Regions from separate parts of the Streptomyces sp. PTL18 genome, predicted to be linked through region 3. Evidence: riboswitches for the same ligand, from Rfam matches in the RefSeq annotation. Region 3 holds a riboswitch; each other region holds the start of a gene.
What was found. Region 3 has a riboswitch for cobalamin ahead of nicT (Nickel transporter NicT). Riboswitches for the same ligand answer to the same signal wherever they lie in the genome.

Region 1: it holds a riboswitch for cobalamin, as region 3 does, so the genes downstream of both, AC5WS8_RS23640 (cobalamin biosynthesis protein) here and nicT (Nickel transporter NicT) in region 3, are expected to answer to the same signal.
Region 2: it holds a riboswitch for cobalamin, as region 3 does, so the genes downstream of both, AC5WS8_RS19275 (ribonucleoside-diphosphate reductase subunit alpha) here and nicT (Nickel transporter NicT) in region 3, are expected to answer to the same signal.

What each region holds. Positions count from the first base shown of each region.
Region 1 is NZ_JCAJZO010000013.1:48,157-55,654, forward strand. Features, by position in the region: gene AC5WS8_RS23610 (hypothetical protein) at 1-423, opposite strand, end outside; gene AC5WS8_RS23615 (alpha/beta hydrolase) at 626-1,753, opposite strand; gene AC5WS8_RS23620 (class II aldolase/adducin family protein) at 1,887-2,606, opposite strand; gene AC5WS8_RS23625 (inorganic phosphate transporter) at 2,863-4,179, shown strand; gene AC5WS8_RS23630 (hypothetical protein) at 4,193-4,408, shown strand; gene AC5WS8_RS23635 (hypothetical protein) at 4,495-4,797, opposite strand; cobalamin riboswitch at 5,057-5,195, shown strand; gene AC5WS8_RS23640 (cobalamin biosynthesis protein) at 5,297-6,253, shown strand; gene AC5WS8_RS23645 (cobyric acid synthase) at 6,250-7,498, shown strand, end outside.
Region 2 is NZ_JCAJZO010000009.1:134,478-141,975, forward strand. Features, by position in the region: gene AC5WS8_RS19250 (extracellular solute-binding protein) at 1-762, opposite strand, end outside; gene AC5WS8_RS19255 (GntR family transcriptional regulator) at 1,186-1,950, shown strand; gene AC5WS8_RS19260 (DUF3311 domain-containing protein) at 2,079-2,345, shown strand; gene mctP (monocarboxylate uptake permease MctP) at 2,342-3,979, shown strand; gene AC5WS8_RS19270 (GNAT family N-acetyltransferase) at 4,085-4,591, shown strand; cobalamin riboswitch at 4,644-4,781, shown strand; gene AC5WS8_RS19275 (ribonucleoside-diphosphate reductase subunit alpha) at 4,905-7,259, shown strand; gene AC5WS8_RS19280 (ribonucleotide-diphosphate reductase subunit beta) at 7,259-7,498, shown strand, end outside.
Region 3 is NZ_JCAJZO010000004.1:192,793-200,290, forward strand. Features, by position in the region: partial or broken gene AC5WS8_RS09895 (hypothetical protein) at 1-97, shown strand, start outside; partial or broken gene AC5WS8_RS09900 (molybdopterin dinucleotide binding domain-containing protein) at 233-3,023, shown strand; gene AC5WS8_RS09905 (hypothetical protein) at 3,139-4,839, shown strand; gene AC5WS8_RS09910 (ArsR/SmtB family transcription factor) at 4,880-5,227, opposite strand; cobalamin riboswitch at 5,318-5,525, shown strand; gene nicT (Nickel transporter NicT) at 5,554-6,657, shown strand; gene AC5WS8_RS09920 (YcnI family copper-binding membrane protein) at 6,680-7,438, opposite strand; gene AC5WS8_RS09925 (hypothetical protein) at 7,480-7,498, opposite strand, start outside.

The DNA.
Region 1 (7,498 bases), on a different contig from region 3:
CAGCACGGCTGAGTCGTCCCGGTCCCAGGCACGCAGGCGCCAGCCGGGGCGGGCGTTGCCGCCGTGCACCTCGACGAGACCGGCCAGGCGCGCGGTGTCCCAGTCGGCGCGCACCTGAGCGGCGGTCAGGCCGAGGGCGGTGGCGGCCCGTTCGGCGGTGGCGTCGGACAGGGTGCCCTTGCCGTCGGGGGACGCGCCCTCGCGGCCGGGCCCGAGCGCGGCGTCCGCCCAGTGGGCGACACGGGCAGCGCCGGCCAGGCGGGTGCGGGCCATTTTCGCCAGTTCCGCGGGCGGGGGCGTGCCCTCCGGCGGCCGGGGTGCGGGGCGGCGCGTGCGGCGCTGGGTCACCGCTCGGGGGGCGGCGGCCAGCGGCCGCGGTCGGACGAGTCGGAGCCTGGAGTCGCGCGGAGTACGGGACGTCACGGGTGCAGTCTTCCGGTTGACGGTCCGAAAACCCAAACGGAATGCCGGCGGGGCCGCCGACGGGAGCCGACGCAGGGTTTCTCAAGGGGCTCGGGAGAGGGGAGAGCGCTGGCCGGGCGGGCCGAGCGGAGGGGGTGCCGAAGGCGCCGCAGCTCTGTGTCCGCCGGCGCGGGCCGTCGCCTGGACGCCGTTGCGTCAGCCGTTACATCAACGGTGTGAGGAAGCGCCGCATGGCTTCCTCGTAGGTCTCGGGGTCGGCGTTCCACATGGCGCCGTGCGGGGCGTTCTCCACCGTGTGCAGGGTGACCAGGTTCGCGCGCCGCTCGGCGAGACGGCGTGAGGGGCCCCAGGGGGCGATCGTGTCGTCGGGCCCGTGGAAGATCAGCACCGGCACCTTGAGGTGCTGCGGGTCGGCGGTCTTCCGGGTGCGGTCGCCGTGCACACCGGTGCGGCCCTGCGCGGCCCGGACGGCCAGCGGCAGCAGGGCGCCCGGGGTGCGGCGGGCGGCGGCCAGGGCGCGCAGCGTGGCCTCCCAGCTGAGGACGGGTGAGTCCAGGACGAGCCCGGAGATCCGCTCGCGCACCGCCGAGTGGGCGGCGGTGCGCAGTGCCATGGCGGCGCCGGTGGACCAGCCGTGCAGCACGACCCGCTCGGCCCCGGCACGCACCGCGTGGCGGACCGCGGCGTCCACGTCGCGCCACTCGGTCTCGCCGAGGTGGTTCAGGCCGTCCGGGGAGCGGGGCGCCCCGGGGTCGCCGCGGTAGGCGATGTCGAGGACCGGGAAGTGGTGGCGTTGCAGGAAGCCCATGACGTTCATGGGGTGTTCCCGGGTGGCGCCGAGTCCGTGCACGGTGATCACCCAGGTGTCACGGGCGCCGGGCAGGAACCAGGCGGGCAGGTTCCCGAGTTCGCCGGGCACCTCGACGTCGGTGTGGTCGAGGCCGAGGGCGCTCCGGGGGTCGCCGGTGTACAGGGCCGGGGTCAGCCAGACCTTGTCACCGGGCTCGAGCGTGCCGTGGGTGACGCGTTCCAGACGGCGTACGACGGTGTCGACGGTGTGCGGGGCGGAGTCCAGGACCGGGCCGACGACGGCGTGGGAGCCGTCACCCGTCAGCCCGTAGGTGCCGGGCCGCTGGGAGGCCAGGTCGCGGGTGAGGGTGATCCGGCCGGCCGCCAGGGAGTGCACGGCGAGGCGCGGTTCCGTGGGCAGCGGGCGGCCCGGCGGTGCCTTCAGCGCGGCGTCGCTGGCGAAGCGGCCCGCGGCGACGCCGGCGGCGCCCGCGGCGATGGCTACGGTGACGGCTGCGGCCGCCGCTTTGACAGTGCGCATCCACCCAGTCTCCCGTCGGAGCCCGCCCCCGGCCAGTGGGAGAAGGGCGCGGTGTGACCCACGGGGCGCGCCGCGAGGCGGCCCCGGCCGGCCGGTCCACTGGAGGGTTCGTCGCGGGCCGGAACGAAACCCTCTAGCCCTGTCCGTACCCCCGCAACCGCTCTCCTACCTCCGCCACCTGCTCGCGGCTGAGCAGGTGCGGGGTGAGGCCCGGCACCGACGACGCCGTCAGCCACACGCGGCACATCCACTCCAGTTGGGCGGTGCGGTCGTAGGCCTCGTCCAGCGAGGCGCCATGGGTGAGCGTGCCGTGGTTCTGCAGCAGGCAGGCGGTGCGGTCGGTCAGGGCGCGGAGCATGTTCCCGGCCAGTTCGGGGGTGCCGTAGGTCGCGTAGGGGGCGACCCGCACCGCACCTCCCATCGCGGCGGCCATGTAGTGGATCAGCGGCAGTTCCTGCACCAGGGTGGAGACGGCCGTGGCGTGGGGGGCGTGGGTGTGGACCACGGCCCGGGCGTCCGTGGTGCGGTGGACGGCCAGGTGCATCGGGAGCTCGCTGGTCGGGCGCAGCGTGCCGAGCACCTGGCGGCCGTCGAGGTCGACGCCGACCACGTCGCCCGGCGTCAGTCGCTCGTACGGCACCCCGGTGGGGGTGACCAGCACGGTGTCGCCGACGCGTACGGAGACGTTGCCGGAGGTGCCGACGACCAGTCCGTCGGCGACGGTGCGGCGGGCCGTCGCGACGAGTTGGTCCCAGGCCCGCGCCACCTCCTCCCGCGCGGCCGGCGCGTCCGGCCCCCGTCCGCCCGTTGTGTCCTGTTGCGGGTGCCCCGCGTAGCGTCGCTGGTCGGCCATGCGGCGATCCTGCCAGGGGGTGACGGAAATCTCTTCGCCGGGCTCCGGGACCGGCCGAAGCCGGCCCACGGGAGGGGCGACCGGGTCCACATGGCTGCCACGGACGGCGATCGAGGGGGCGATCGCTGCCACCCCGTCACAAACGGAACGCCGACACGCCGATCGGTACACCCTCCAGCCCGCATCAGTTCACCTTCCGTTCACCCAGGTTGCCTACGGTCCAACAGCCACTGACCTCCCACAGAAGCCTGGGTAAATGGAACACATCACGCTCCTCCTCGGAATCGTGATCGTCACCGCTCTCGTGTTCGACTTCACGAACGGTTTCCACGACACAGCCAACGCGATGGCCACCACCATCTCGACCGGCGCCCTGAGGCCCAAGGCGGCGGTGGCGATGTCCGCCGCGCTGAACCTCCTCGGCGCCTTCCTGTCCGTCGAGGTCGCCAAGACGATCTCCGGCGGCATCATCAACGAACAGGGCATACGCGTCGAAGTGATCTTCGCCGCCCTGGTGGGCGCGATTCTGTGGAACCTGCTGACCTGGCTCCTCGGCCTGCCCTCCAGTTCCTCCCACGCCCTCTTCGGCGGCCTGATCGGTGCCGCCGTCACCTCGGCCGGCTGGTCCGCGGTGAACGGCTCGACGATCGTCACCAAGGTCCTGATCCCCGCGGTCGCCGCGCCGGTCGTGGCGGGCCTGGCCTCGATGCTCGCCACCCGGCTGTCGTACGTGATCGGCAGCCGTGCCGACGAGAAGGCGACCGCGAAGGGCTATCGCGCCGGGTCGATCGCCTCGGCCGGCCTGGTCTCCCTGGCGCACGGCACGAACGACGCCCAGAAGACGATGGGCGTCATCACGCTGGCCCTGGTCACCGGCGGTGTCATCGCCCCCGGCTCGAACCCTCCCACCTGGGTCATCGTCTCGGCCGGACTGGCCATCGCACTCGGCACCTACCTGGGCGGCTGGCGCATCATCCGCACCCTCGGCAAGGGCCTGACGGACCTGGCGCCGCAGCAGGGCTTCGCCGCCCAGACCAGCGCGGCGACCGCGATCCTCGCCTCCTCGCACCTCGGCTTCTCGCTCTCCACCACGCAGGTCTGCTCCGGCGCCGTCATGGGCGCGGGCCTCGGCCGCAAGGGGGGCGTGGTCCGCTGGTCCACCGCGACCCGGATGCTCGTCGCGTGGGTACTGACGCTGCCTGCGGCCGGCCTGGTCGGAGGGGGCGCCGAACTCCTCACCAAGCAGGGCACCTGGGGCACGATCGCCACCGGTGTGCTGCTGGTAGCCGGCGCCGGTGTCATCTGGACCCTGTCCCGGCGCAAGCCGGTCACGGTGGACAACGTCAACGACGTCGAGACGGAGCCCGCGGGCGTCGTCACGGCCGCGATCGCAGCGGTCGTCCCGCCCCCGGCGGGCCCCGTCATCACGGCCGACGCCACCACGACCGCGACCGGCGGTGCGGTGCCCGGCACCGACCCGGCGGACACGGACGCCACCGCCGACCTGCAGGCCACGATCCCGGCCCCGGACGCCGGCCCCTCCCCGGAGCCGGCCCCCGCCGCCACGGTTTAAGGAATCAGCACTCATGAAGATCGACTGGGCAGCCCTCGGCTCCGTCTTCGGCGTCAGCCTCGCGGTCACCGTGGCCCTGGTGGGCCTGTTCACCCTGGGCGTCGTGGGCCTCACCAAGAAGGACTCGGCCCGGGGTGGCGCGGCCACCCTGGCGGCCACCGGCGCGTACGTGTGTTTCGCGGCGTGCGTGGCGGCGGTCGCGTACGGCATCCAACTGATCGTCGCCTGACGACGGGAGCATCCGGAGCCCCCGCAGCCGCGACCCTTCGAGTCACCCCCGCAGCCATGTGCCGCGGGGGTTCCTCATGTCCTGGGTCAGGGGGTCCGCGAGTCCCGGGTCCGGAGGGCCGCCGTCGCCCGGCCCAGGACGCGCAGCCGCTCCGGGACCGGGGTGAGGCCCCACCACAGCCCCGCGCAGGCGGCGGTCACGATGGTGACCACCAGCCAGACAAGGGCCCGCGCCGGGGCTCCGGGCACCAGCAGTGCCGCCAGCGCACCGATCCCGACCGCGAACATCCCCGTCGTCAGGGAGAAGAGTGCCAGCGCCGCCACCGGCGAAAGGTGCGGCGCGTGGGGACCGCCCGCGCCCGCCGAGAATTCCTTGGCCCTGTCCCCCATGTGGGTCCCTCCCGCCCTCTGGACGGTTCGCTCGGACTCCGTCCACTGCCGGGTTTCTCGAGTCCGGCCAGCAAAGCACACCCCGTCGTACGGCGAAAGACGAGCACCGGGCCGGTGCGCCGTTTCGAGTCACGCGCCGGAACGCGCGCCCCACGAACGCCACTCAGCTCCGAAAAGCACCCATTCGGGCAACTGACGTGATTTCAGCGGTGTGGGACTCAGCACACCACAGCATCGCAGGTCAAGAGCAAGTTGACGGGTGTTCTGGGCGCGTGGTGGACTGCCGGGGCCAGTACGGCGGCAGGAGAGGAAGCCGGTGCGAATCCGGCGCGGTCCCGCCACTGTCACCGGGGAAGAACTCCCCGGGAGCCAGGAACTCTCACCGCCGGTCTCGTCGAACCAGGGCGTGGACACCCTGAGTGAGGACATATCGCCATGCGCGGCTGCCGATTGAGGTTCTGTCACCGGGCCCCGTCCGACCGCACGGTCGGCTGAGCCGATGGGTGCCGATCGCGTCTTCGCGTACGGCGCCGCCGCCGGCCTTCTCGGTGACCTCCTGCTGGGCGATCCACGCCACGGACATCCGGTCGCCGCGTTCGGGCGGGCCGCGGCGGCCGTGGAACGGGTGCTGTGGCGGGACCACCGCGGGTGGGGCGCGCTGCACACCGCCGTCTGCGCCGGTGGCGCCGTGGCGCTGGGATCCCTGGCCGCGCGCTCCGTACGTACCTCCCCCGCCGCCTCCGTGGCCCTGACCGCCGCCGCCACCTGGGCCGCGGTCGGGGGCACGTCGCTCGCCCGGGAGGCGCGGGCCGTCGGGCGCGCCCTGGAGGCGGGGGACGTGACGGCCGCACGCGCGCGCCTTCCCCATCTGTGTGGACGGGATCCACAGGCGCTGGACGCGGACGGGATCGCGCGGGCGGTCGTCGAGTCCGTCGCCGAGAACACCTCCGACGCCGTGGTGGGCGCGCTCACCTGGGGGGCCGTCGCCGGGGTGCCCGGTCTCGTGGGATTCCGCGCCGTCAACACCCTCGACGCCATGGTCGGGCACAAGTCGCCCCGCTACCGGCGCTACGGGTGGGCCTCCGCGCGGCTCGACGACCTCGCCGGGTGGCCGGGGGCACGGCTCACCGCGGTGCTCGCGGCGGCAGCGGGCCCGGATCCGCGGGGCGCCCTGCGCGCCTGGCGTGCCGATGCCGCCAAGCATCCGAGCCCCAACGCCGGGCCCGTGGAGGCCTCGTTCGCGGGCGCCCTGGGCGTGCGGCTGGGCGGGACGCTGTCGTACGGGGGGCGCGTGGAGCACCGGCCGGTCCTCAACGGCGACGGGCGCGCCGTGCGCACGGACGACATCGAGCGGGCCGTACGGCTCTCCCGGCGCGTGAGCGGGCTGGCGCTCGGCATCACGGTCGCCGGGCGCCTGGCGGCCCGAAGGCTTCTCGCGAAGGGAGGGACGTCGTGAGCGGGGGACTCCTCGTCGCCGGTACCACCTCCGACGCCGGCAAGAGCGTCGTCACCGCCGGGATCTGCCGCTGGCTGGTACGGCAGGGGGTGAAGGTCGCGCCGTTCAAGGCGCAGAACATGTCCCTCAACTCCTTCGTCACCCGCGAGGGCGCCGAGATCGGGCGGGCGCAGGCCATGCAGGCCCAGGCGTGCCGTATCGAGCCGACCGCGCTGATGAACCCTGTGCTGCTCAAGCCGGGCGGCGAGCAGAGCAGCCAGGTCGTGCTGCTCGGCAGGCCGGTCGGTGAACTGAGCGCGCGCGGCTACCACGGGGGGCGGCAGCAGCGGCTCCTCGGCACCGTGCTGGACTGCCTGGCCGAGTTGCGGGGCACGTATGACGCGGTGATCTGTGAGGGGGCCGGCAGTCCGGCCGAGATCAACCTGCGGCGCACCGACATCGTGAACATGGGGATCGCCCGCAACGCCCGGCTGCCCGTTCTCGTCGTCGGTGACATCGACCGTGGGGGCGTGTTCGCGTCCTTCTTCGGGACCGTCGCGCTGCTCTCGCCGGAGGACCAGGAGTTGGTCGCCGGGTTCCTGGTGAACAAGTTCCGGGGCGATGTCGGCCTGCTGGAGCCGGGGTTGGAGATGCTCCGGGGTCTCACCGGGCGGCGGACGTACGGGGTGCTGCCGTTCCGGCGCGGGCTCGGGATCGACGAGGAGGACGGACTGAGGGTCTCGCTGCGGGGCACCGTCCGGGAGTCCACGGTGACTCCTCCGGTCGGCGAGGACGTGCTGCGGGTCGCCGTCTGCGCGATCCCGCTGATGTCCAACTTCACCGACGTCGACGCGCTGGCCGCCGAACCGGGGGTCGTGGTGCGGTTCGTGGACCGGCCGGAGGAGCTGGCGGACGCGGACCTCGTGGTGGTCCCGGGAACCCGGGGAACCGTCCGGGCGCTGGAGTGGCTGCGCGAGCGCGGTCTCGCGGACGCCCTCGTCCGGAGGGCCGCCGAAGGACGCCCCGTCCTCGGCGTCTGCGGCGGCTTCCAGATCCTCGGCGAGCACATCGAGGACGAGGTCGAGTCCCGCGCCGGCGAAGTCCCCGGGCTGGGCGTGCTGCCCGTCCGGGTGCGGTTCGCGCGCGAGAAGACCCTCACCCGGCCGGCCGGGGAGGCCCTCGGCGAGCGGGTCGAGGGGTACGAGATCCACCACGGGGTCGCCGACGTCACCGGTGGGGAAGCCTTCCTGGACGGCTGCCGGGTCG
Region 2 (7,498 bases), on a different contig from region 3:
CTCGTCCTTGGTCTTGTCGCCGTGCATGTACCTGTCGATGACCGTCTTGAACTCGTTCAGGCCCTTGAGGGACTCCGGCGAGGACAGGTCGGCCTTCCACTGGCCGCCCTCCTGCTTGGCGATGGAGCCACCCGCGTCGTAGACGAAGGACATGGCCGCGTACCAGTCCCGCGTGGGCTGGTACCAGGCGCTGAACCCGCTGCCCTCCTTCTTCTGGATCTTGTCCAGGTCGGCGGTGAGCTCCTGGTAGGTCTTCGGCGGCGTCTTCACGCCGACCGAGGCGGCGATGTCCTTGCGCCAATTCGCAACGCGGCCGCCGGCGTAGTAGGGAACGCCGTAGGTCTTGCCGTCGTACGTGACGGACGACTTGAGACCGTCCAGCCACTGGGCGGAGTTGTCGAACCTGGCCGGGTCCACGGGGGCGAAGGCGCCCTTGACCATGTAGCCGAGCATCTCGGTGTTGCCCATCTCGACCACGTCGGGCGCCTTGTCGGTGGCGAGGACGGCGTCGAGCTTGGTGTTCTTGTCCGGCCAGCCGTAGTACTCGTGGTTGATCTTCAGGCCGGGGTGCTTCTTCAGCACCGCGTCGTCGGCGGCCTTCACCAGGGCCGGCCAGTTGTTCTGGGCGTCGACCGTCAGCCAGACGGTGAGCTCCTTGGCGTCCGCCCCGGTGCTCGACCCCCCGGACTTGCCGCTTCCGCACGCCGCGACGGAGACCATCATGCCCGCGATACCGATCGCGACTGTCAGTTTGCGCTTCACGCCATCCTCCTCAGGGATGCCACAAACCCCCCTTGTCCCCGCGGCGTGACGACGCGCACCGCCCGTGGGGCCGGGACTGGACCATTGGTGTAGACCAGTAGGGGGGAGCTTGGCTCAGACCAATAGGCGCGTCAAGGGCGTTCGAGCCGCTCAGGGTGTTCGTTATGTGACCTACATATGAAAGGACCTTTAAGTAGGAACTCAGCGAAAACGGGCACCCGGTTCGTCACGGCCGCGACTGGACCAATCCGTCGGGCGTGGACTAGACCAGCGAAGGTGCCGACGGTATACAGAGGGGACCCCCGTCGGTGGAACGGGGATCACGGAGCGTGCGGCCCTGCTCCCCATGAGGCCGTGCCACGATGTGAGCCGTGACCGACGCCCTGTCGGTCGCTTCGGCATCCGGAGCCGGGAAGGCAGAGCATGAGCACCGACGTCAGCAGTGCGGAGAGCGAGGGCGGGGCGACCGTCCGCACCGCGCGCGTGCCCAAGTACTACCGTCTGAAGAAGCATCTGCTCGACATGACGGAGACGCTGCCGCCGGGGACGCCGGTGCCGCCCGAGCGCACGCTGGCCGCGGAGTTCGACACCTCCCGCACGACGGTGCGCCAGGCGCTGCAGGAACTGGTCGTCGAGGGGCGGCTCGAGCGCATCCAGGGCAAGGGCACGTTCGTCGCCAAGCCGAAGGTCTCCCAGGCGCTGCAACTGACCTCGTACACGGAGGACATGCGCGCGCAGGGACTCGAGCCGACCTCTCAGCTGCTGGACATCGGCTACGTCACGGCCGACGACACGCTCGCCGGACTGCTCGGCATCTCGGCCGGCGGCCGGGTGCTGCGCATCGAGCGGCTGCGGCTGGCCAGCGGTGAGCCGATGGCGATCGAGACGACGCACCTGTCCGCCAAGCGCTTCCCGGCGCTGCGCCGGTCGCTGGTGAAGTACACGTCCCTCTACACGGCGCTCGCGGAGGTGTACGACGTCCATCTCGCGGAGGCCGAGGAGACCATCGAGACCTCGCTGGCCACCCCGCGCGAGGCGGGTCTGCTCGGCACGGACGTGGGCCTGCCGATGCTGATGCTCTCCCGCCACTCGCTGGATCGCGAGGGCAAGCCGGTGGAGTGGGTGCGGTCGGTGTACCGGGGGGACCGGTACAAGTTCGTGGCGAGGCTGAAGCGGCCCGCGGAGTAGGGCGCAGAGCACTCCTCGGGTCCACTCCGTGCCGATGTGCGGACGAGGGCTTCCGCTCCCATGGCAAGGTCACCTACATTGCCTGCGCATTACACAGATGAACAGGTGACAGTGAGGGACGGAGCCGTATGTCCGATCAGTCAGATGCAGCCGGAGCGGCGGTGGTGACGCCGGTGCGCGTCGTCATCGCCCTCTGCCTCGTAGCACCCTTCGTCGCGATGCTGTGGGTCGGCTCGTACGCCAAGACGGACCCCGCGTTCATCGGCATCCCGTTCTTCTACTGGTACCAGATGCTGTGGGTGATCATCTCCACGGCGCTGACGATGCTCGCCTACAAGCTGTGGCAGCGTGACCAGCGCGCCCGCGCCGGCGGCAAGGGGGGTGCGTCGCAGTGAAGGACGGCGTGAACGGCGTCGCGCTCGGCGTCTTCGTCTTCTTCTTCCTGGCCGTGACCGTCATGGGCTTCCTGGCGGCGCGCTGGCGCAGGGCGGAGAACGAGCACAGCCTCGATGAATGGGGCCTCGGCGGCCGCTCGTTCGGGACCTGGATCACCTGGTTCCTGCTCGGCGGCGACCTGTACACCGCGTACACGTTCGTGGCGGTGCCGGCGGCGATCTACGCGGCGGGCGCCTCGGGCTTCTTCGCGGTGCCCTACACCATCCTGGTGTACCCGCTGATCTTCACCTTCCTGCCGCGCCTGTGGTCGGTCTCGCACCGGCACGGATACGTCACCACCTCGGACTTCGTGCGCGGCCGGTTCGGTTCCAAGGGCCTGTCGCTGGCGGTGGCGCTGACCGGCATCCTGGCGACGATGCCCTACATCGCGCTCCAACTGGTGGGCATCCAGGCCGTGCTGGACGTGATGGGCGTCGGCGGCGGCGAGAGCACCAACTGGTTCGTGAAGGACCTGCCGCTGCTGATCGCCTTCGGTGTGCTGGCCGCGTACACCTACTCGTCGGGTCTGAGGGCGCCCGCGCTGATCGCGTTCGTGAAGGACGCACTGATCTACATCGTCATCGCGGTGGCGATCATCTACATCCCGATCAAGCTGGGCGGCTTCGACGAGGTGTTCGCGAAGGCGGGGCACGCGCTGGCGCAGGTCAACCCGGTGACCGGCAAGCCGCGCGGCGCGCTGGCTCCGGCCGAGGCGACCCAGTGGACGTACGGGACGCTGGCGCTGGGATCGGCGCTCGCGCTGTTCATGTACCCGCACTCGGTCACCGCGACGCTGTCCTCGCGCAGCCGTGAGGTGATCCGCCGCAACACCACGATCCTGCCGCTGTACTCGCTGATGCTGGGCCTGCTGGCGCTGCTCGGCTTCATGGCGGTCGCCGCGGGCGTGAAGGTCAAGAACGGGCAGCTGGCGATCCCGCAGCTGTTCGAGAACATGTTCCCGGACTGGTTCGCGGGTGTGGCCTTCGCGGCGATCGGCATCGGCGCGCTGGTGCCCGCGGCGATCATGTCGATCGCGGCCGCGAACCTCTTCACCCGCAACGTCTACAAGGACTTCATCAAGCCGGACGCCACGGCCAAGGAGGAGACCCGGGTCTCCAAGATCGTGTCGCTGCTGGTGAAGGTGGGCGCGCTCGTCTTCGTCCTGACGATGGACAAGACCGTCGCCATCAACTTCCAGTTGCTGGGCGGCATCTGGATCCTGCAGACCTTCCCCGCTCTGGTCGGCGGCCTGTTCACGCGCTGGTTCCACCGCTGGGCGCTGCTGGCGGGCTGGGCGGTGGGCATGGTCTACGGCACGGTCGCCGCCTATCGCGTCGCGTCCCCGTCCAACCCGGCGCAGAAGCACTTCGGCGGGTCCAACGCGATGATCCCGGGCATCGGCGAGATGGGCTACATCGGTCTGACGGCGTTCGTCCTGAACGTGGCGGTGGCGGTGGTCCTGACCTTCGTCCTGAAGGCGGTCAAGGCCCCCGACGGCATCGACGAGACGAAGCCGGAGGACTACACGGCGGACGCGGGCGACCCGGGGGTGCAGGTGCAGCTGCCGCCGGCCACGGCGGGCGCCTCGCACTGAGTCCACGTCGTACGCCGGGTCAGCGCGTCAGCGGGTCAGCGGGTCAGCGGGTCGCCGGAGGAAATCCGGCGGCCCGTTGTCGTACCCGTCCGGCACACTCGGCCCATGGACTTCACCATCCGGCCGGCGGCCCCGGACGAATACGGCACGCTCGGCGAGATCACCGCTCGGGCCTACCTCCAGGACGGTCTCCTGGACTTCGGCGAGAGCGACGCCTATCTCGGCGAACTGAAGGACGTGGCGGGACGGGCGGCCGCGGCACAGGTGCTGGCGGCCGTGGCGGACGGGAGTCTGCTCGGCGGCGTCACCTTCGTACCGGCCGGCGGCCCCATGGCCGACATCGCAGGACCGGGAGAGGCCGAGATACGGATGCTCGCGGTCGCGCACGACGCACGCGGCCGGGGCGTCGGGGAGGCCCTCGTCCGGGCCTGCGTCGACCGCGCCCGGGCCACCGACGGCTGCGTACGGGTCGTGCTGTCGACCCAGCGGACCATGCGCACCGCCCACCGCATCTACGAACGTATGGGATTCGTTCGCGCACCCGAGCGGGACTGGAACCCCTTCCCCCACCTCGACGACATCACTCTCCTCACCTACGAGTTGACGCTCTGAGGCCACCGCGACACAACATCTGGGGGCGACATCACAGCCCGGCACAAGATGTATGCTCATGCTCGCTGTCGCCGCAGGGGAATCCGGTGCGAATCCGGAACTGTCCCGCAACGGTGTACCTGTGCGTGCCCGCCCCAGGCGGACCCGCACGAGCGTCAGTCCGAGGACCTGCCGACAGCGCGCCCGGCCGTCCGGTCCGGGTGCCCTGACGTCCGGGCCTCGTGGAATGGGCCGGTGGGCGCGACGCCGTGTGCGCTCGTGAGCTGCCCCCTGCCCTCCGCCAGGCCCCGTGCCGAGCGAGGGAGAGCCCCACGTGACCATCGCGCCAGCCGATCCGGCTTCAGCCACAGGTCTGGAAACCGACGGTCCGGGTGCCGCGCTGCTGCGGACCCTGACCGAGCTGACCGCCGACCTCCCCGACGCCGACCCCGGGCGGGTCGCCGCCGCCGCGCTGCGCGGCCGGTCCGCCCGCGCCGACGACGCCGAGCTGCGCGAGCTGGCCACGGAGGCGGCCGCCGGACTCATCTCCGAGGACCCCGCCTACTCGAAGCTGGCCGCCCGCCTGCTGACCATCGGCATCCGCGCCGAGGCCGCCTCCCAGGGCGTCACGTCGTTCACCGAGTCCATCGCCGTCGGCCACCGGGAAGGACTGATCGCGGACCGCACCGCCGCGTTCGTACGCCTGTACGCCAGCCGTCTCGACGCCCTGGTGGAGGAGCAGGCCGACGACCGCTTCGGCTACTTCGGCCTGCGCACCCTGCACAGCCGCTACCTCCTGCGGCACCCGATCACCCGCACGGTCGTCGAGACGCCCCAGCACTTCATGCTCCGCGTCGCCGCGGGCCTGGCCGAGGACGACAGCCCCCACTCGGTGGACGACGTCGCGGCGCTCTACGGGCTCATGAGCCGGCTCGACTACCTGCCCTCCTCCCCCACCCTCTTCAACTCCGGCACCCGGCACCCCCAGATGTCGTCCTGCTACCTCCTCGACTCCCCGAAGGACGAGCTGGACTCCCTCTACGAGCGCTACCACCAGGTCGCCCGCCTCTCCAAGCACGCCGGCGGCATCGGCATCGCCTTCTCCCGCATCCGCTCCCGCGGCTCCCTGATCCGCGGCACCAACGGGCACTCCAACGGCATCGTCCCGTTCCTGAAGACCCTCGACGCCTCGGTCGCCGCCGTGAACCAGGGCGGCCGGCGCAAGGGTGCCGCCGCCGTCTACCTGGAGACCTGGCACTCGGACATCGAGGAGTTCCTGGAGCTGCGCGACAACACGGGCGAGGACGCCCGCCGCACCCACAACCTCAACCTGGCGCACTGGATCCCGGACGAGTTCATGCGCCGGGTCGACGCCGACGAGCAGTGGTCGCTGTTCTCCCCCTCGGACGTGCCCGAGCTGACCGACCTGTGGGGGGAGGCGTTCGACACCGCCTACCGCCGGGCCGAGGCGGCGGGGCTCGCCAGGAAGACGATCCCCGCCCGGGATCTGTACGGCCGCATGATGCGCACCCTCGCGCAGACGGGCAACGGCTGGATGACGTTCAAGGACGCCGCCAACCGCACCGCCAACCAGACCGCCGAGCCGGGCCACGTGATCCACTCCTCCAACCTCTGCACGGAGATCCTGGAGGTCACGGACGACGGGGAGACGGCGGTCTGCAACCTCGGGTCCGTCAACCTCGGCGCCTTCGTGGCCGAGGGCGACATGGACTGGGAGCGGCTGGACGCGGCCGTCCGCACCGCGGTCACCTTCCTCGACCGCGTCGTCGACATCAACTTCTACCCGACCGGACAGGCGGCCCGCTCCAACGCCAGGTGGCGTCCCGTCGGCCTCGGCGCGATGGGCCTGCAGGACGTCTTCTTCAAGCTGCGGCTGCCCTTCGACTCCCCCGCGGCCAAGGCCCTGTCCACGCGGATCGCCGAGCGGGTCATGCTCGCCGCGTACGAGGCCTCCGCCGACCTCGCCGAGCGGCACGGCCCCCTGCCGGCGTGGGAGGAGACCCGCACGGCGCGGGGCGTGCTGCACCCCGACCACTACGGCGTCGAGCCGACCTGGCCGGAGCGCTGGGCGGCCCTGCGGGAACGCATCGCCGCGGTCGGCATGCGCAACGCGCTGCTGCTCGCCATCGCGCCCACGGCGACCATCGCGTCCATCGCGGGCGCCTACGAGTGCATCGAGCCGCAGGTCTCCAACCTCTTCAAGCGCGAGACGCTGTCCGGTGAGTTCCTCCAGGTCAACTCGTACCTGGTGCAGGACCTCAAGGCGCTCGGCGTCTGGGACGCACGCACCCGCGAGGCGCTGCGGGACGCGAACGGCTCCGTGCAGGGCTTCGCCTGGATCCCCGAGGACGTACGCCGGCTCTACCGCACGGCGTGGGAGATCCCGCAGCGCGGTCTGATCGACATGGCCGCCGCCCGCACCCCGTTCCTGGACCAGGCCCAGTCGCTGAACCTGTTCATGGAGACGCCGACGATCGGCAAGCTCTCGTCGATGTACGCCTACGCCTGGAAGCGGGGCCTGAAGACGACCTACTACCTGCGCTCCCGCCCGGCGACCCGTATCGCCCGCGCGGCTCAGGCCGCCGTCCCCGTCCAGCAGGCGACCCCGGACGCCGAAGCCGTCGCCTGCTCCCTTGAGAACCCCGAGTCCTGCGAGGCCTGCCAGTAATGACCAGCACCACCGGCACCACCCGTCCCCAGAACCTCCTCGACCCCGGCTTCGAGCTGACCCTGCGCCCCATGCGCTATCCCGACTTCTACGAGCGCTACCGGGACGCCATCAAGAACACCTGGACCGTCGAGGAGGTCGACCTCCACTCGGACGTCGCCGACCTCGGCAGGCTCACCCCGGGCGAGCAGCACCTGATCGGGCGCCTGGTGGCCTTCTTCGCGACCGGCGACTCGATC
Region 3 (7,498 bases):
GCTCGACATCGCGACCGGTCCCGACGGGCGCCGTCGCGTCGTCAAGGCGTCCGGTGACAAGGAGCACCCCGCCAACCGCGGCCGGCTGTGCACCAAGGGCGCGACCACCGCGGAGATGCCGGCGGCACCCGGGCGGCTGACCACGGCCCTGGTGCGCGACGACCGGGGCGCGGAGCCGGTGCCCGCTCCTGTGGACGCAGCCGTGCGCGAGACCGCGCGGCGGCTGCGGGAGATCGTCGACGAGCACGGTCCGGACGCCGTCGCCTTCTATGTGTCGGGCCAGCTGAGCCTCGAGGCGCAGTACCTGGCCAACAAGCTGGCCAAGGGGTTCGTACGGACGAACCAGATCGAGTCGAACTCGCGGCTGTGCATGGCGAGCGCGGGCGCCGGATACAAGCTGTCGCTGGGTGCCGACGGGCCGCCGGGGTCGTACGACGACCTGGACAAGGCGGATGTGTTCCTGGTCATCGGCTCGAACATGGCCGACTGCCATCCGATCCTCTTCCTGCGGCTGATGGACCGGGTCAAGGCGGGGGCCAAGCTGATCGTCGTCGATCCCCGGCGCACCGCGACCGCCGCGAAGGCGGACCTGTTCCTGCAGATACGCCCCGGCACCGACCTCGCCCTGCTGAACGGGCTGCTGCACCTGCTGCACGAGAACGGGCACACGGACACGGACTTCATCACCCGGCACACCGAGGGCTGGGAGGCGATGCCCGCCTTGGGCCGCCTTCCACGCGCGGCCCCACCTGCCGCCCGCCGAACTGCCGGACGACGACTTCCCCTTCCTGCTGAACACCGGGCGGGTGCAGCACCAGTGGCACACGCTGACCAGGACGGGGAAGGTCGAGAAGCTCAACAAGCTCAATCCGGGGCCGTTCGTGGAGGTGCACCCCGAGGACGCGGCGGGGCTGGGGATCGCGGACGGCGACCCCGTGGAGGTGGCCTCGCGGCGCGGACGGGCCGTGCTGCCGGCGGCGGTGACGGACCGGGTGCGGCAGGGCTGCTGTTTCGCCCCGTTCCACTGGAACGACCTCTTCGGCGAGTATCTCAGCGTCAACGCGGTGACCAGCGACGCGGTCGACCCGGTCTCCTTCCAGCCGGAGTTCAAGGTGTGCGCGGTGGCGCTGGCGAAGGTGGCCGAGCCGGCACCCGCGAACCCTCCGGCGCCCTCCGCCGCGACCGCCCCCCAGGCCCGGCCTCCCGCCCCCGCCGCCGACCCCTTCGGTCTCGCCCCCGCCCCTCCCCCGGTCCTGACCGCCCAGGAGCGCCAGTACCTCACCGGCTTCCTCGCCGGCCTGGGCTCCGGCGCCCCCGGTGTGCCCGTGCTGCCGCGGGACGCGCCCTTCAGCCCCGAGCACGCGCTGTGGGTCAACGGTGTCCTGGCCGGGATGTACTCCCGGGCGGGCAGCACCTCCCAGGGACCGGCCGGCCGCGAGGTCGTGGTGCTGTGGGCCTCACAGACCGGCAACGCGGAGGAGTTCGCCGCGGCCACCGCCCAGCGGCTCACCGCGACCGGGTACCGGGCCACCCTGGTCGGCATGGACGAGGCCGACGTCGGCGGACTGCCGCGTGACGCCGATCTGTTGCTGATCACCAGTACGTTCGGCGACGGCGACGCGCCCGACAACGGCTCCGGCTTCTGGGCCGCCCTCTCCGGCCACCGGGCACCGCGCCTGGACGGTGTGCGCTACGCCGTGCTGGCCTTCGGCGACTCGTCGTACGACGACTTCTGCGGACACGGGCGCCGCCTGGACACGCGGCTGCAGGAGCTGGGCGGGGTGCGCCTCGCGCCGCGCACCGACTGCGAACCCGACTACGAGCCGTCCGCGGGCGCCTGGCTGGAGTCGGTGCTGGCGGCGCTCGGCGGTGCCCCGGCGCCGGCCCCCGCGCAGCCGAAGCAGGGCAAACCCGCCCAGTCGACCGCCCGTCTCGTCGGCAACCGGCTGCTCAGCCTGCCCGGGGCGGGCAAGGAGGTGCGCCGGTTCACGTTCGACACCAGGGAGGCCGGACTCACCTACGAGGCCGGGGACGCGCTCGGTGTGCGGCCGGTCAACTCTCCCGGCCCGGTGGAGGAATGGCTGGCGGTGACGGGGATCGACCGCGACGCCGCCGTGGAGGTGGCGGGAGCCGGCGAGGTGCCCTTCGGCGAAGCCCTGCTCGGGCATCTCGACATCACCCGGATCACCCCGGACCTACTGCGCTTCGTCGCCGAACGGACCCGGGACGACCGGGAGCTGCGGCAGCTGCTGCGCCCCGACAACAAGGACGGCCTGGCGCGCTGGTGCTGGGGGCGGCAGGCCGTCGACGTGGCGGCAGAGTACGCGGTGCGGGCCTCGGCCGGGGAGTGGGCCGAAGTGCTCAAGCGGTTGCGGCCCCGGCTCTACTCGATCTCGTCGAGCCCGCTCGTCGACCCGCACCGGGTGTCGCTGACCGTGTCCGTGGTGCGCTACGAGAGCCTGCGCGGGCGGCCCCGCGCCGGGGTGTGCGGCGGGTTCCTCGCCGATGCGGAACCAGACACTCCGGTGCCGGTCTTCGTGCGGCGCTCGCCCCACTTCCGGCCGCCGGCGGACGCCTCCACCCCGATGGTGATGGTCGGACCCGGCACCGGGGTCGCCCCTTTCATGGGTTTCCTCCAGGAACGCCGCGAGCTCGGGCACACCGCGCCGAACTGGCTCTTCTTCGGGGAGCAGCACCGCGCCACCGACTTCTCCTACGCGGAGGAGCTGACGAAGCTGCGGGAGGACGGCGTGCTCACGCGTCTCGACACCGCCTTCTCCCGCGACCAGCGCGCCAAGGTCTACGTCCAGGACCGGATGCGCGAGCACGGCCCCGAGCTGTGGCACTGGCTCCGGGAGGGCGCCCGCTTCTACGTCTGCGGGGACGCCTCCCGCATGGCCAAGGACGTCGACCGGGCGCTGCGGGACATCGCCGCCCTGCACGGCGGCCTGAGCGAGGCGGAGGCGGCCGCGTACGTGAAACAGCTGGCGGCGGAGAAGCGGTACGTGCGGGACGTCTACTGACGTCCACCCGGGCCACACCGGAATCTTCATCTCCGGGCGCTCGGTGTTCATGCTGTCCACCTACGTTCCTGGCGTGCACTTGGCAGAAGTGAAGCCGTCGACAAGCACCCGGTGGGTGCGCCCGCTGGTGGCGCGGGGCAAGAACGAACCGGACCGGGGCCCCGCGCAGTGGCACCGCGTTCTCACGTTGCTCGCGAACATCAGCCTCTTCATCGGCACGCGCGGCGTGTGGAACAGCGCCGCCAGCCATGAGCCGCCGATCGCCGCGGTCGTCTCCGTCTGTTACGTGTCGATCCTGGTGACGGGCGTACTGACGCTGGTGGTGCGCAGCAGCCGCTCGCTGGCGCGCCTCGATCTGGTGGTGCTGGTCACGGGGATCACGCTCGTCTACTGCGCGGCCGGCGCGCTGCACGACTACAGCGACGAGTCGATCCTCACGATCCAGGCCGCCCGCGAGATGCTGCACGGCAACCCGGTGTACGGACAGGCCTGGCCCTGGCTGTTCGGGCACCACAGCACCGTCGCCTACACCCCGACGGTGGAAGGCGGCTACGACTTCACCTACGGCTATCCGCCGCTGACCGCCATGCTCACCGCGCCGCTGCTGTGGATCGGCCACGGCGCGCTGCCCGAGGTCCTGGTGCCCACCACCGCCATCGTCCTCGGCGCGATCGTCCTGTGGAAGATGCTGCCGACGCCGTGGCGCTCGGCGGCCACCATGGTCTGCCTGGGCTTCGGCATGATCCCGATGTACGCCCGCCTCGGCTACCCGGCGGTCCTCGCACTGGCCTTCCTGATCCCGGTGGTGGTGCGCTGGACGCGGATGGGCACGGGCGGCCCGGCCGACTGGGCGCGGGCGGCCTGTCTGGGCGCCGCCTGTGCAAGCCAGCAGTTGCCGTGGTTCGTGACGCCGTTCCTGCTCGCCGGTGTCTACGCGCTGCGGCGCGGCGAGCAGGGGGCGCGCGAGGCGGCCCTCGCGGTGGGGCGGATCGTGGGGATCGCCGCCGGTACGTGGCTGCTGGTCAACGGGTATTTCATCGTGACCGAGCCGCGCACCTGGATCGAGGGGATCGCGCTGCCGCTCATCCAGGGTGCGATCATCCACGGCCAGGGCCTGGTCGGCATCTCCCTGTACTACACCGACGGCAGCGACCTCCTGTCCTGGTACTCGCACGCGAGCATGCTGCTGGTGGCGGGCCTGCTGGCGCTGTTCGTGCTGTTCGTGCGCCGGCTGGGTCCGGCGGCGACCGTGCTGCCCTGGTGCGCGTTCTTCCTGGCGACCCGTTCGCAGGACGGCTACTACCTGATGATGACGCCGCTGTGGCTGGCGGCTGCTGTCACCGCGCCGCCCGCCGCGTTCGCCACCGCCTGGCAGCCCCGGCTGCTGCAGGGCCGACGGACGGCCCGCATGGTGCTGGCCGGGGCCCTGGTGGTGCCGGCCCTGGTGGCGGCGACGGTGGCGGCGACCGGGAAACCGCCGTTGCGGATGCAGGCCGTCGGCTCCACCCGGAAGGCCGCGACCGTGGAGACGCTCACCGTCCGCGTGGACAACACCGGCGGCTTCGCCGTCCGGCCCCACTTCATGGTGACGATCGGCCACGGCGCGAGCCTTTGGTGGAAGGTGCTCCAGGGCCCGTCGTCCGTCGGCGCCCACGCCACGGCCACTTACCGGATCCAGGCGCCGGGCAAGGGGTTCACCGTGCCCAGGAAGGGCGTCCGCGTTCGGCTGCGCGCCTTCACCGAGTCACCGCTGACGCTGTCCAGCCAGGACATCCACCTGGCACCGCACAAGGCCCCGGCCGCGCACAAGAAGTGAGCTGTCGGCGCGACAGCGGGCTGTCTGCGGTGAGTCCCCGTCAGGTCACCTGCTTCAGCAGCTCGTTCACCACGGGATCGATCACCCGGTAGCGGACGATCCGCCCCTCCTTCTCACCCGCCACCACCTCGGCCGTCCGCAGCAGCCGCAGCGCCTGCGAGACGGCCGGGTCGTTCATGCCGGTCGCCACCGCCAGGTCGGAGACCGCCAGCGGCCCGGCCCGGTGCAGGGCCAGCAGCAGGGCGAGCCGGCCGGGGTCGGCGAGCAGCGAGAAGCGTTCGGACCAGGTGCGTACGGCCTCTGGGGCGCCGATGGCCTCGATGGCCTCGCAGACCCGGTGGCCGTCGATGGTGCGCCTGCCGGCGCGGTCGGCGGGGACGAGATGCATGCGCACATCCTCCCAGGCACCCCCGTGTGATCTTCGATACCTCGGATACCTGCGCAACTGTGCAGTCTTGCAGGCGTTCTGACCCGGACCCTAAGGTGGTCGGGCCGTGGTGCTCGGGAAGACCGGTGAAAGCCCCCAGGGGGCTCAGGCCGGAGCGGCCCTCGCCACTGTGATCGGGGAGTTCCCGTCCCGTGCCGCCCGTACCCAGCGGGTGGCGCCACTGGCCGCCAGGCCGGGAAGGTTGGGACGGGCGCGTTGATCCGTCAGCCAGGAGACCGGCCACGGCATCTCACGAAGTGATCCACGAGGTGCTGGAGCGTGACCGTATGACCCTGACCGACCCCGCCCTGCCCGGGGCCGCCTCCTTCCGCTGGCGGCGCGAGGACACCGTGCGCACTGCCGGACTGCTGGCGGCGATAGCGGCCCTGCACGTGGTCGCGTTCGGAATCCTCTTCCTGCTGGTGGTACCGGAGCACTACCAGGTCGGCACCAAGGCGTTCGGCATCGGCCTCGGCGTCACGGCGTACACGCTGGGCATGCGGCACGCCTTCGACGCCGACCACATCGCCGCCATCGACAACACCACCCGCAAGCTGATGGCGGACGGCAAGCGCCCGGTGTCGGTCGGGTTCTGGTTCGCGCTCGGGCACTCCAGCGTGGTGGTCCTGCTCGCCCTGTTGATCGCGGGCGGGACCCGGCTCGCCGACCGTGTCACCAGCGAGCACTCGAGTACCCACCAGATCCTCGGGTTCATGGGGACGACGATCGCCGGCACGTTCCTCTACCTGATCGCCGCTCTCAACCTGCTCGCCCTGCTCGGCATCCTCAAGGTCTTCAGGGCGATGCGCGCCGGGACGTACGACGAGGGGGAACTCGAGCGGCACCTGGACTCCCGGGGGTTCATGCACCGGGTGCTCGGCCGCCTGACCAGGTCGATCTCACGTCCCGGCCAGATGTACCCGCTGGGTTTCCTCTTCGGGCTCGGCTTCGAAACGGCCACCGAGGTCACCTTGATGGTCATGGCGGGCTCGGGCGCGGCGGCCGGTCTGCCCTGGTACGCGATCCTGTGCCTGCCGCTGCTGTTCACCGCCGGGATGTGCCTTTTCGACACGCTCGACGGCACGTTCATGAACTTCGCCTACCAGTGGGCCTTCTCCAACCCGGTGCGGAAGGTGTTCTACAACCTCACGATCACCGGGCTGTCGATCGCGGTGGCCTTCCTGATCGGCACGATCGAGCTGGTCGGAGTGCTGCACGACAAGCTGGACCTCAGGGACGCGGTGACGGGCTGGATCGCCGGGCTCGACCTCGGCAACGTGGGCTTCGTCATCGTCGGGCTGTTCGTGGCCGTATGGGCGGCGGCGCTGGCGTACTGGCGGATCGCCAGGGTCGAGGAGCGCTGGCGTCCCCGTCCCGCCGACGGGCGCTGACGCCGGCAGGACGGGGACCCGGTCACTCGCCGCCGGAGGAGGCGGAGGCGCCGGTGGTGCGGCTGCGGGCGATCGCGAAGCCCGCGGCGGCAAGGCCGAGGACGCCGACGACAAGACCGGCGATCCCGAGCCCGCGGGCGGTGGAGTCGCTGGTGGCGGCGGCCTTCGTGGTGGCGGTGCCCGGCTTCTCCGCGCTGCCGGCGGGCGCCGCGGTGGAAGCGCCGCCCTCCGCCGTGCCCTTGGCGGTCAGCTGGAGCACCGGTGCCGGGTTCTCCGGCTCGTCCTGCCCCTTCTGGGCCTCCTCGATCCAGCGGACGACGTTTCCGTCGGAGTAGGTCTGCAGTGTCTTGAACGTCAACTGATCGGTGTTCTCGGGAAGTTGACCGAAGGCCACGTTGAAGTCCTGGTACTGGCCGTGCCGGATGCGGCCGCCGGTCCAGGTGATCTGGGAGACCGCGTCGGTGATGGTTCCGTCGTCCGTCTTGACCGGGTTCTTGAGCTTGGTGGTGGTCACCTGCGCGGTCCAGCCGTCCTGCGGGGTGACCAGCACGCCCAGGATCGGGTGGTCGGTGGGCAGGAAGACCTGCACCTTGGTGGTCGCGGCGGTGTCCTCCTCGTTGGGCACCCGGAAGGTCAGCACACCGTCCGTCGCCCCCTTGGCGTAGCTCTCGGGATGGACGGTGACATGGGCGAAGGCCGCGCCGGCCGCGGTGAGGACACCGGCTGCGGTGAGCGCGGCGACGGTGGTGGCGCGGCGCAGGGTGGTACGCATGCGGGACATGGGTGAGCAAGCTCCGTACTGGTGCTGGGAGTGGGGGGGGTTCAGACGGTGTACGGGGCT